2 regions of the Bradyrhizobium sp. USDA 4502 genome follow, and region 1 is predicted to be linked to the other one. Evidence: riboswitches for the same ligand, from Rfam matches in the RefSeq annotation. Region 1 holds a riboswitch; the other holds the start of a gene.
What was found. A riboswitch is a leader RNA that binds a small molecule or an ion and turns the genes downstream of it on or off. The one in region 1 is predicted to bind glycine.
Positions count from the first base shown of each region.

Region 2: another riboswitch for glycine. It lies ahead of gcvT (glycine cleavage system aminomethyltransferase GcvT); the one in region 1 lies ahead of ACVW1B_RS19330 (D-amino acid dehydrogenase).

Region 1 covers NZ_JBSSGF010000001.1:4,164,032-4,170,051, reverse strand. The annotation lists gene ACVW1B_RS19345 (ABC transporter ATP-binding protein) at 1-17, opposite strand, end outside; gene ACVW1B_RS19340 (ABC transporter permease) at 159-1,046, opposite strand; gene ACVW1B_RS19335 (ABC transporter permease) at 1,050-1,991, opposite strand; gene ACVW1B_RS19330 (D-amino acid dehydrogenase) at 2,152-3,510, opposite strand; glycine riboswitch at 3,577-3,691, opposite strand; glycine riboswitch at 3,695-3,801, opposite strand; gene ACVW1B_RS19325 (M20/M25/M40 family metallo-hydrolase) at 3,893-5,023, opposite strand; gene ACVW1B_RS19320 (ABC transporter substrate-binding protein) at 5,289-6,020, shown strand, end outside.
Region 2 covers NZ_JBSSGF010000001.1:4,333,492-4,339,511, reverse strand. The annotation lists gene gcvP (aminomethyl-transferring glycine dehydrogenase) at 1-897, opposite strand, end outside; gene gcvH (glycine cleavage system protein GcvH) at 921-1,286, opposite strand; gene gcvT (glycine cleavage system aminomethyltransferase GcvT) at 1,306-2,451, opposite strand; glycine riboswitch at 2,593-2,681, opposite strand; gene alaS (alanine--tRNA ligase) at 2,884-5,571, shown strand; partial or broken gene ACVW1B_RS20170 (cyclic nucleotide-gated ion channel) at 5,583-6,020, shown strand, end outside.

The DNA of each region.
Region 1 (6,020 bases):
AGGACGACGTTGGTCATGTCAGGGTCTCTTGGCGCTGTGAAGGAATTTACCCACTGTCATTCCGGGATGGTGCGCCAGCACCAGACCCGGAATCTCGAGATTCCGGGTTCGATGCTTCGCATCGCCCCGGAATGACGGCTTCAGAAGAGCTGAAGCCGTCACTTGCCCTCACGCTGCTTCATGCGGGGATCGAGCGCGTCGCGGGCGGCGTCGCCGATCAGGTTGACGCTGAGAATGGCGATCGAGAGCAGCAGCCCCGGCCAGAAGATCAGCGACGGCTTGACCTGGAAATAGGCGCGGCCCTCGGCCATGATGTTGCCCCAGGTCGGCGTTTCCGGCGAGATGCCGGCGCCGAGGAACGACAGGATCGCCTCGGTCAGGATCGCGGACGCGCAGACATAGGTGCCTTGCACGATCAGCGGCGCGATCGTGTTCGGCATCAAATGCCGCCACATGATCTTCGGCAGGCTGGTGCCGAGCGAGATCGCGGCCTCGACATAAGGTTCCTCGCGTGCGGTCAGCACCACCGAGCGCACCAGCCGCGCCACGCGCGGGATCTCGGGGATGGTGATCGCGACCATCACGGTCCAGATGCTGGCGCCCGACAGCGACACCACGGCGATCGCGAGCAGGATGGCGGGGATCGCCATCAAGCCGTCCATCACGCGCATCAGCACCGCATCGACCCAGCGGAAGAAGCCGGCGACGAGGCCGATCAGAAGGCCGATGGCGATCGAGCAGACGGCGGCGCCGAGCCCGATCACCAGCGAGATCCGTGCGCCGTAGATGATGCGCGACAACAGGTCGCGGCCATAAGCGTCGGTGCCGAGCAGATATTGCGCGCTCGACGGCTTCAGCCGCTGCGACGGCGTCAGCAGCAGAGGATCGTGCGGCGCAAGCAGCGGCGCGAAGATCGCCATCAGGATGATGAGGGCGAGGCTGATCGTCGCAACCGCGATGATCGGCGTCGACGTCAGGAAGCCGAACTTGACGCGGAACGGCCGGGTGACGGGAAGCGAGGATTCGGGAAGGGTTTCGATCGCCATTGCTCAGTACCGGATACGAGGATCGAGCAGGGTGTAGGCGAGGTCGATCAACAGATTGACCGCGACGTAGATACCCGACGTCAACAGGATCATCGCCTGGATCACCGGATAGTCGCGCGCCAGCACCGCATCGACGGTGAGGCGGCCGATGCCGGGCAGATTGAACACGCTCTCGGTGACGACGACGCCGGAGATCAGCAGCGCGAAGCCGGAACCGATCACCGTGATGACCGGCACGGCGGCGTTGCGCAGCGCATGGCGCAGCAGCACGCCGGTCTCGCCGATGCCCTTGGCCCGCGCCGTGCGCACGTAATCCTCGCCGAGCACATCGAGCATCGAGGCCCGCGTCATGCGTGCGATCAGCGCGACATAGATGAAGGAGAGTGTGCAGGTCGGCAGGATGAGGCGCTGGAAGAACGGACCGAAGCCGGCCGAGATGCTCTTGAAGCCCTGTACCGGAACCCAGCGCAGATCAATCGCAAAGATCTGGATCAGCACATAGCCGATGACGAACACCGGCACCGAGAAGCCGAGCACGGAAAGCCCCATCACGAAGCGGTCGATCCAGGTGCCGTGCTTCCACGCCGCGATCACGCCGAGGGGCACCGCCACCAGGATCGAGAGGATGATGGTGGCCAGCGCGACCGAGATCGAGGGCTCGAGGCGCGGGACGATCATTTCGAGGATCGGCTTGTTCGAGATCAGGGAGACGCCGAGGTCGCCGTGCAGCAACTTGGCGATCCAGGTGTAGAACTGGATGTAGATCGGCTCGTTCAGACCAAGCGAGGTCCGAATGCGTTCGAGCTGTTCGGGCGTCGCGTTGTCGCCGGCGAGGATGGCGGCCGGGTCGCCCGGCGTCAGCCGCAGCAACAGGAACACGAACAGAGCCACCACGCCCATCACGGGAATGGCGGCGAGGATGCGGCGAAGCAGATATCCGAGCAAATTTGATCCGTTGGGTTGTGGTCGATGAAGTCCCCAGCGGGACCGTTGCACACCAGACCGTAGCACAGATGGTAGCAGACTCACGGTAGAACTTGAGCAAGTCCCATGCCATCGGTGCTGCGGATTTTGCGGTGCAGCTAATCAGTCCTGTTGGCCGCGATTATTCCTCCGGTGAAGTTCGAAGCAGTCCACTGGAAGGTGGATTGATTTCAGCTTTGCGCGCGTCGGCGGGCACATCGAGCCCGGCGCCGAACGACGGCGCCATCGGCGGCGTGTCGAGGTCGCGCCAATCGTCGATCGCCTGGGCCACCATCTGCGCCGTCGCCGCCGACAGCGTCCAGCCGAGATGACCGTGGCCCGTATTGTAGAACACGCCCGGAATCCGTCCGGCGCGAACCACCGGCATCATGTTCGGCATCATCGGGCGCAGGCCCGCCCATGGCACGACTTTCGACGTATCGATCTCCGGGAAATGATGCCGCACCCAGTCCACCAGCGGTTGAATGCGATCGGCGCGAATGTCGCGGTTGAAGCCGTTGAACTCGGCGGTGCCGGCGACGCGGAAGCGGTCGGCGCCGAGCCGGCTGGTGACGATCTTCGCAGCTTCATCGAGCAGGCTGACGGTTGGGGCGGCATTCCGGCTTTGCGGCGCATCGAGCTGCACAGTGATCGAATAGCCCTTCACCGGATAGACATTGACGCGGTCGTTGAGCAGGCTGGCGAAGTGGCGGCTCGCCACGCCGGCGCAAATCACGATCCCGTCCGCCTGTAGCTGCTGTCGCGTCGCGACCGCAGCATCATGTGAAGCAGCTTCGTTCCAGCCGATGCGGAAGCCGTCATCGCCGTGTGCGATCGTGTCGACGTCGGCTTCATGGACGAAGCTCGCGCCACGGCGGATGCAGGCGTCGGCAAGCCCACGCGTGAATTTGTGAATATCGCCGGTCGCGTCGGACGGCGTGAAGAAGCCGCCATAGCAGGTTGTCTGCAGCGCGGGTTCGATGACGCGGATCTCGTCCGGGGTCACCGGCCGGCGGTCGAGCCCGCCTTGCTGCAGCAGCGTGTTGACCTTGAGGCCGGCTTCGAAGCCGGCCCTGTCGTGATAGACGTGCAGGATGCCGCGGCGTTCGAGATCGAAGGCGATGTTTTCGCGCTCTGCGATCGAGAACAGATGCTTGCGCGCTTCGATGGCGAGCTTCGTGGTCTCGATGGTGTTGCCGCGATAGCGCGTGATGTGGCCGACGAACTCGCTGATCCAGGAATATTTGTGCCAGCTCGGCTTCGGGTTCATCAGCAGCGGGGCGTCGCTTCTGAGCATCCAGCGCAGCCCCTTCAGGATGGTCGCAGCACTGTTCCAGACTTCGGCGTTGCTGGCGGAAAGCTGTCCGCCATTGGCGAACGAAGTTTCCATCGCGGCGTAGCGATGCCTGTCAAGGACAGTCACCTTGTAGCCGCGTTCAAGCAGGGCATAGGCCGTCGTTACGCCGGTGATGCCGGCGCCGATAATCGCGATATGTGGCATGATGGTTGTCAGGCTCCCGTGGGTTAGAGTCGCCGAACCACCGGTCAAACCGGCATTCGGCGCCCCATCTGTCACGGTACCTGAGAGCTTGATCCGCATCGGGCTGTGGCCAGAAGCGAACTATCCCCTTCGGTGGACGTCATGGCCCTTGATGTGCGGCCATGTTCGTCTCTCTCCAGATCGTCCTGACGATACAGTCCTTTTGCCTGAGAGTTTCCGGGGCGGTTGCTCCGTCGGCGCCGAAGCCAACAACACGAATGTTGTCGCTTCGATCTCTCCCGCATCGTCGCGTTGGACGGCCGGACCGTAGGCGAAGCCTTAAAAATGGACAAGGCTAAATTTCGATCCGGCAGTGCCAACGTGTTGTGCAGTGCAATCGATGTCAGTCCAGCGTCGCCAGCAGTGCCGCCATCAGGCGGCCGCGTTCGGCGAGGCTGTCGACCTCGATGTGCTCGTTGAGCGTATGTGCATCGGCGCCGCGAACGCCGAGGCCGTCGAGCGTGGGGATGCCCATCGCGCCGGTGAAGTTGCCGTCCGAGCCGCCGCCGGCGCTGCCGTGCGGCAGATCGAGACCCATCGCTGCAGCAAGGCCTTTTGCCTTTTCATAGAGCGCCATGGTGCCCGCATCGGGCTCCCACACCGGGCGGGTGACGCCGCGCGTCACCTTGAAGGTCACGTCGTTGGCGGTGCCCGACAGTGCCAGCATGCGCTCGACGCCACGGTCGAGATCGGCCTGGCGCTTGGCCATGCTGAGCGCTTCGCCGGTGCAGGTCGTTGCGACGCAATTGACCCACTGGCCGCCATGCACGATGCCGACCGAGAAGGTGCAGTCCTCGGTGGTCATGCCGTCGATGGCGATGATCTGCCGCGCCATCTCGCGGATCGCGGAGCGGCCGGAAGACAGCGTTGCGCCGGCATGGCTGGGCTTGCCGGTGGCTTCCAGGTTGAAGCGCGCGATCGCATAGCGGCCGGTGACGACGCCGTTGTTTGGACGGCCGGGCTCCGGCACCAACACATATTTGTTGCGCGCGGCTTCCGCCTCGATGATGTCGCGCGTCGACGGCGTGCCCACCTCTTCGTCGGGGGTGAACAGCACGGTGATCGGCAGCGGAGTCGTGAAAGAGGCGCGCGCCAATTGCCTGATCGCCTCGATCGACAGGTAGTTGCCGCCCTTCATGTCGAAGATGCCCGGCCCGAAGCACTTGTTGCCTTCGCGCCGCCACTTCAGGTTCTCGATGGTGCCGACGGGGTGAACGGTGTCCAGATGGCCGGCGATCAGGATGCCGGGCTGGCCTTGTTTCGGATGGGGAAAACGGGCGCGGACGCAGCCCGCGAAGCCCTGGCGTCCGGCGATGCGCTCGATCGTCGCACCCATGATCGCCATCTCGCGGGCGGCGAGATCGAGCATGCGTTCGACCGCGGCGGCGTCCCAGGTCGGGCTTTCGCATTCCACCCAGCTGCGCAGGCCCTGCAGCATCGTTTCGGAATCAAAGGGGAGATTGGCGGGGTTCATCGTTGTTCTCTCTTGTTGTTCTGACGGCGCCGGCATCGCGCGCGCGTTACGAAAATCTCAGCCGACGATTTTGTAAAGCCAAAATCTGGCGCGCGGCCTCATTCGTTTGTGTACGTCCGATGCGACCTGAAACCGATTGACGCGCTTGGCGCTTGGTGCAAGTCTCGATTTCACAAGCCATACAGCATGTTAGTTCGCCTAAATAGCGAACCACATGCATAACGAATAAGCCGGCTTTGACCAGTTACACGTCAGGAGAGATTGCATGTTCCCTATCTCGCGTTGGAAACACCGCACGCTAGCGGCCGCGTTGACGGCGCTCGCGCTGTCGTTCGCGCCGCAGGAATTGTCATTCGCGCCGCAGGCGATGGCCGCGGGCAAGACCATCACCGCGGTGATGCACTCGGATCTGCGCGTCATCGATCCGATCATGACCACGGCCTACATCACCCGCGATCATGGCTACATGATCTATGACACGCTGCTGGCGACGGATTCCAATTTCAAGATCCAGCCGCAGATGGCGGACTGGAAGGTTTCCGACGACAAGCTGACCTACACGTTCACACTGCGCGACGGTCTGAAGTGGCACGACGGCGCGCCGGTCACCGCGGAAGACTGCGTCGCCTCGCTGCAGCGTTGGGGCAAGGTCGACGGCATGGGCCAGAAGCTGATGGACTTCGTCGCGAGCCTGGAGGCGACCGACGCCAAGACCATCACGCTGAAGCTGAAGGAACCCTACGGCCTCGTGCTGGAATCGATCGGCAAGCCGTCATCGCGCGTGCCGTTCATGATGCCGAAGCGTCTGGCCGAGACGCCGCCGGACAAGCCGATCCCGGAACAGATCGGCTCCGGACCGTTCAAATTCGTGCAGGCGGAATTCCAGCCGGGCGTGAAGGCGGTCTATGAGAAGAACAAGGACTACGTGCCGCGCAAGGAGCCGGCGAGCTGGACCGCGGGCGGCAAGGTCGTCAAGGTCGACCGCGTCGAGTGGGTC
Region 2 (6,020 bases), 170 kb from region 1:
GCCGGGCAGCGAGCGCTTCAGCGTGTCGCGCACCGCCATGTAGGCGGCGTGCGGTCCGCCATACCCCGTCGGCACGCCGAACCGCTGCGCCGAACCGATCGCGATGTCGGCGCCGAGCTCGCCGGGCGAGGCGAGCAGCGTCAGCGACAGCAGGTCCGCCGCGACGATCGCAAGCGCGCCCTTGGCGCGCAGCGACGCGATCGCAGGCTTAAGGTCGCGTACCGCGCCCGATGTGCCCGGATATTGCAACAGCGCGCCGAGCACATCGGCGTTGTCGAGCTCGGTCAGGGGATCGCCGACCACCAGCGCCCAGCCCAGCGGCGCGGCGCGCGTGCGCATCACCGCCAGCGTCTGCGGATGCACCTCCTTGTCGACGAAGAACACCTTCGCTTTGACCTGCGAGTGGCGCTCGGCGAGCGCCATCGCTTCCGCCGCGGCGGTCGCCTCGTCGAGCAGCGAGGCGTTGGCGACGTCGAGCCCGGTGAGATCGCAGATCATGGTCTGGAAGTTGAACAGCGCCTCGAGCCGGCCCTGGCTGATCTCCGGCTGGTACGGCGTATAGGCGGTGTACCAGGCCGGGTTCTCCAGAATGTTGCGCTGGATCACCGCGGGCAGGATGGTGCCGGAATAGCCCTGGCCGATCAGCGAGGTGAACACCTGGTTCTGCGCGGCGAGCTCGCTCATATGCGCGAGCGCCTCGGTCTCGCTCAGCGCCCGGCCGAGATCGAGCGGCGCCTTCTGCCGGATCGACGCCGGCAGCGTCTCGTTCATCAGCGCCTGCAGGCTCGCGGCGCCGACCGTCTCCAGCATCGCGTTGACGTCGCGCGGCGACGGTCCGATGTGGCGGCGCACGAAATCGGTGGCGGCTTCGTTGATCGGCTTGAAGGGCGCGTTCATGACGTGATCCTCGGGGTGATCCTTTAGGCGGTGTGCGCGGCGTAGGCGGCCTCGTCCATCAGGCCGCCGAGCTCGCCCTTGTCGGCAATCTTCAGCTTGAAGAACCAGGCCTTGCCGCCGGCGTCGGAATTGACCAGCGCGGGCTCGGCGGCGAGCGCGTCGTTGACCTCGACCACCTCGCCGGCGATCGGCGCGTAGACGTCGGAAGCGGCCTTGACGGATTCGACGACAGCGGCGGCCTCGGCCTTCTTCAGGCTGCGGCCGACCTTGGGCAGTTCGACGAACACGACGTCGCCGAGCTGCGACTGCGCATAGTCGGTGATCCCGATCGTGGCGACGTCGCCCTCGATGCGGAGCCATTCGTGGTCGGACGTGTACAGCGTCGTCATGGGGTCGATCCTTTGGCGTTCAGCGTTTGTAGGTATTGGGGACGAAGGGCGTAGCGGCGACTTTCAGCGGCAGCCGCTGGCCGCGCACTTCGGCGAAAACGGTGGTGCCGACGGCGGAAAGGGCCGTGGGCAGGTAGCCCATCGCAACCGGCGCATTGAGGCTCGGGCCGAAGCCGCCCGAGGTCACCTTGCCGATCTGCTCGGTCGAGCCGGCATCGGCGAACAGCGCGGCGCCTTCGCGCACCGGTGCGCGGCCGTCAGGCTTCAGGCCGACCCGTCGGCGCGCAGCGCCATCTGCGAATTGCGCGAGAATTTTGTCGGCGCCGGGGAAGCCGCCGGCGCGGGCGCCGCCGCTGCGGCGAACCTTCTGCACCGACCATTCCAGCGCGCCTTCGACCGGCGTCGTCGTGGTGTCGATGTCATGGCCATAGAGGCACAGCCCGGCTTCGAGCCGCAGGCTGTCGCGCGCGCCGAGCCCGATCGGCAACACGTCGGGATTGTCGAGCAGCGCGGTGACCAGGGCTTCCACCTTGTCTGCGGGCACCGAGATCTCAAAGCCGTCCTCGCCGGTATAGCCGGAGCGCGAGACGAAGCAGTCGACGTCGCCGACGCCGCGCGGACCGGCATCCATGAATTTCATCGAACTGACATCCGCACAAAGATTCGCCAGCGCCGATTCGGCTTTCGGGCCCTGCAGCGCGATCAGCGCGCGGTCGGCCAGCGAGATGATCTCGCAGGCGTCGGAGAGATGCGCGCGGAGATGCGCCTCGTCCTCGGCCTTGCAGGCGGCGTTGACCACCAGGAACAGGTGATCGCCGAAATTCGCCACCATCAGGTCGTCGAGCAGGCCACCGTCATTGTTAGTGAATTGCGCGTAGCGCTGCCGTCCCGGCGCGATACCGACGATGTCCTGCGGCACCAGTTTTTCCAGCGCGAGCGCGGCATCCGCGACCTTGCCAGATTTGGCCCTCAGCACGAGCTGGCCCATGTGCGACACATCGAACAGGCCGGCTTCCTTGCGGGTGTGCAGGTGCTCCTTCAGCACGCCGGCCGCGTATTGCACCGGCATGTCATAGCCGGCGAACGGCACCATCTTGGCGCCGCGCGCAAGGTGCAGCGCGTGCAGCGGGGTCTGTTTCAGCGGGGAGGTTTCGCGCGCAAGCATCACAGGGCCCTCGCGGTTCCCGCCGGGGACCTATTTCCCCTTGAGAAACCTGCAGAAAGCCCCATCTGTCGCTGTGCCTGAGAGTATTATCCCGTCGGCGGACGCATCGGGGCGAACCCCAGCGTCTCTTTCCAGATGTCAGACGTCACGCGGTCCTTTTGCCTGAGAGTTTCCGGGGCGGTTGCTCCTTCGGCGCCGGCGGTAAGGCCGGTCTCTCCCGACGTGACTAGGTATAGGTAGGTAGAAAACACGGCGCCACCAAGACTGTCAACGCAGCTGCAGCAACTATCCAATGGGCTTTGTGCTGCCGCGGCAAGCCCATGATCCGCCTGCACAGTTTCTGGACACCGCAGCTGGCAATGTCTAAAAGCGTTCGGCCGGAAAATGACGCCTTTTTGCGGCTGGCCGGCCCCTTTTTCCGATTGGATGAACATGAGCAGCGTCAACGACATCAGGTCGACATTTCTGAACTTCTTCAAGGAGAACGGGCACGAGATCGTGGCCTCGTCGCCGCTGGTTCCGCGCAACGACCCGACCTTGATGTTCACCAATGCCGGCATGGTGCAGTTCAAGAACGTCTTCACCGGCGTCGAGAAGCGCGGCTACCAGCGCGCCACGACGTCGCAGAAGTGCGTGCGCGCCGGCGGCAAGCATAACGACCTCGACAATGTCGGCTACACCGCGCGCCATCTCACCTTCTTCGAGATGCTCGGCAACTTCTCGTTCGGCGATTACTTCAAGGAGCGCGCGATCGAGCTCGCCTGGAATCTGATCACCAAGGATTTCGGGCTGAAGAAGGACAAGCTGCTGGTCACCGTCTACCACACCGACGACGAGGCGGCCGGCTACTGGAAGAAGATCGCGGGCTTCTCGGACGACCGCATCATCCGCATCCCGACCTCGGACAATTTCTGGGCGATGGGCGACACCGGCCCGTGCGGACCGTGCTCCGAAATCTTCATCGACCGCGGCGAGCACATCTGGGGCGGCCCTCCGGGCAGCCCGGATGAGGATGGCGATCGCTTCCTCGAATTCTGGAACCTGGTGTTCATGCAGTACGAGCAGGTGACGAAGGAGGAGCGCGTAGCGCTGCCGCGTCCCTCGATCGACACCGGCATGGGGCTCGAGCGCATGGCCTGCATCCTGCAGGGCGTCGAGAGCGTGTTCGAGACCGATCTGTTCCGCAATCTGATCGATGCCGCCGCGTCTACCCTCGGGCACGGTCCGAACGAGCAGAACGTTGGGTCGTATCGGGTGATCGCGGACCATCTGCGCTCGTCCGCGTTCCTGATCACCGACGGCGTGCTGCCGTCGAACGAGGGCCGCGGCTACGTGCTGCGCCGGATCATGCGCCGCGCGATGCGCCATGCACAGCTCTTGGGCGCGAGCGAGCCGCTGATGCATCGCCTGGTCTGGGCGCTGGTCCGCGAGATGGGCCAGGCCTATCCGGATCTGGTCCGTGCGGAGAAGCTGATCGAGGAGACGCTGCGGCTGGAGGAGACGCGCTTCCGCAAGACGCTGGCGCGCGGCCTGTCGATCCTCGACGAGAAGAGCGCCGGCCTCAAGAAGGGCGACATGTTCGACGGCGACACCGCGTTCACGCTGTACGACACCTACGGCTTCCCGCTCGATCTGACGCAGGACGCGCTGAAGTCGCGCGGCATCAGCGTCGACCAGGCGTCGTTCACCGACGCGATGGAGCGGCAGCGCGTCAAGGCGCGTGCCTCGTGGGCGGGCTCGGGCGAGGCGGCGAGCGAGGCGATCTGGTTCCCGCTGCGCGAGAAGCTCGGTGCGACCGAATTCCTCGGCTACGAGACCGAGAGCGCGGAAGGCGCGGTGACGGCGCTGATCAAGGACGGCGCCGAGGTCGAGAGCCTGAAGGCCGGCGAGAGCGGCGCGATCGTGCTGAACCAGACCCCGTTCTACGGCGAGTCCGGCGGCCAGGTCGGCGACACCGGCGTGCTGACCGGGGAGGGCGTCAAGTTCCGCGTCACCGACACGCAGAAGAAGGCCGGCGATCTGTTCGTGCATCTCGGCACGGTGGAGCAGGGCACGCTCGGCGTCGGCACCACATTGCAGCTCGAGGTCGATCACACCAGGCGCTCGTCGATCCGCGCCAACCATTCGGCGACGCATCTGCTGCACGAGGCGCTGCGCCAGGTGCTCGGCGATCACATCGCGCAGCGCGGCTCGCTGGTCACGCCGGACCGGCTGCGCTTCGACTTCGTGCATCCGAAGCAGATCACGCCGGAAGAGCTCGCCCGGATCGAGGACATCGCCAACGATGTCGTGCTGGAGAATGACGAGGTCACGACCCGGGTCATGGGCGTCGACGATGCCCGCGAGGCCGGCGCCCGCGCGCTGTTCGGCGAGAAATACGGCGACGAGGTTCGCGTCGTGTCGATGGGCAAGGGCGCCCGCGATCACGGCCAGAACGCGCTTGGCTGGTCGGTCGAGCTCTGCGGCGGCACCCATGTCCGCCGCACCGGTGACATCGGCATGATTTCCGTGACCAGCGAGGGCGCGGTCGCGTCCGGCGTGCGCCGTATCGAGGCGCTGACCGGGCATCATGCGCGCAAGCACGCCAACGACACCATCGCGCTGGCCAAGACCGCGGCGCTGGAGCTGCGCACCACGATCGACGACGTGCCGGCGCGCATCACAGCTCTGATGGAAGAGCGCAAGAAGCTCGAGCGCGATTTGTCCGACGCCCGCAAGAAGCTCGCGATGGGCGGCGGCGGTGCGTCGAACGGCGCCGCCTCAGCCGTTCGCGAGGTCGGCAATGTCAAGCTGCTGGCGCGCGCGGTCGAGGGCGTCGAGACCAAGGATCTCAAGAGTCTCGTCGACGACGGCAAGAAGCAGATCGGCTCGGGCGTGGTCGCGATCGTTGGCGTCACCGAGGACGGCAAGGCCGGCATCGTGGTCGGCGTCACCGCCGATCTGACCGCGCGGTTCAACGCGGTCGAGCTCGTGCGCAAGGGCTCCGAGGTGCTCGGCGGCAAGGGCGGCGGCGGCCGGCCCGACATGGCGCAGGCCGGCGGGCCCGACGGCGCCAAGGCCGACGCCGCGCTGTCGGCGATCGAACAGGCCATGACTCAACAGGCATCGGCCGGCGCCTGACGGAGAGGTTGATCGTGGCGACGGCTCCGCTCAAGCCCACGATCAGCGATCCCGGGCTGCGCGACCGTCTCTACGAGCTGCTCGAACGCGATGATCTGCCGCATTCGGGCGGCTTGCGCTTTGCCCGGGTCATCGTCGCCATCATCGCCGTCGATGTGCTGGCGGCGATCCTGGCCTCCGTGCCCGAGATCGACGCGCAGTTCGGCTGGCTGCTGACGACCATCGAGATCGCGGCGGTCATCGCCTTCGCGCTGGAATATGCCGCGCGGCTCTGGAGCGTGGTCGGCCACTCGCTGCGCGACATGACGCCGGCGCGGGCGCGGCTGGAATACGCCTTCTCGGCGCTCGGCGTGATCGACCTGCTGGCCTTCCTGCCGTCGGCCGTCGCGCTTGCGACCGGCGACAAGACCGCGCTGGTGCTGTTCGGCATGCTGCCGTTCCTCAAGCTG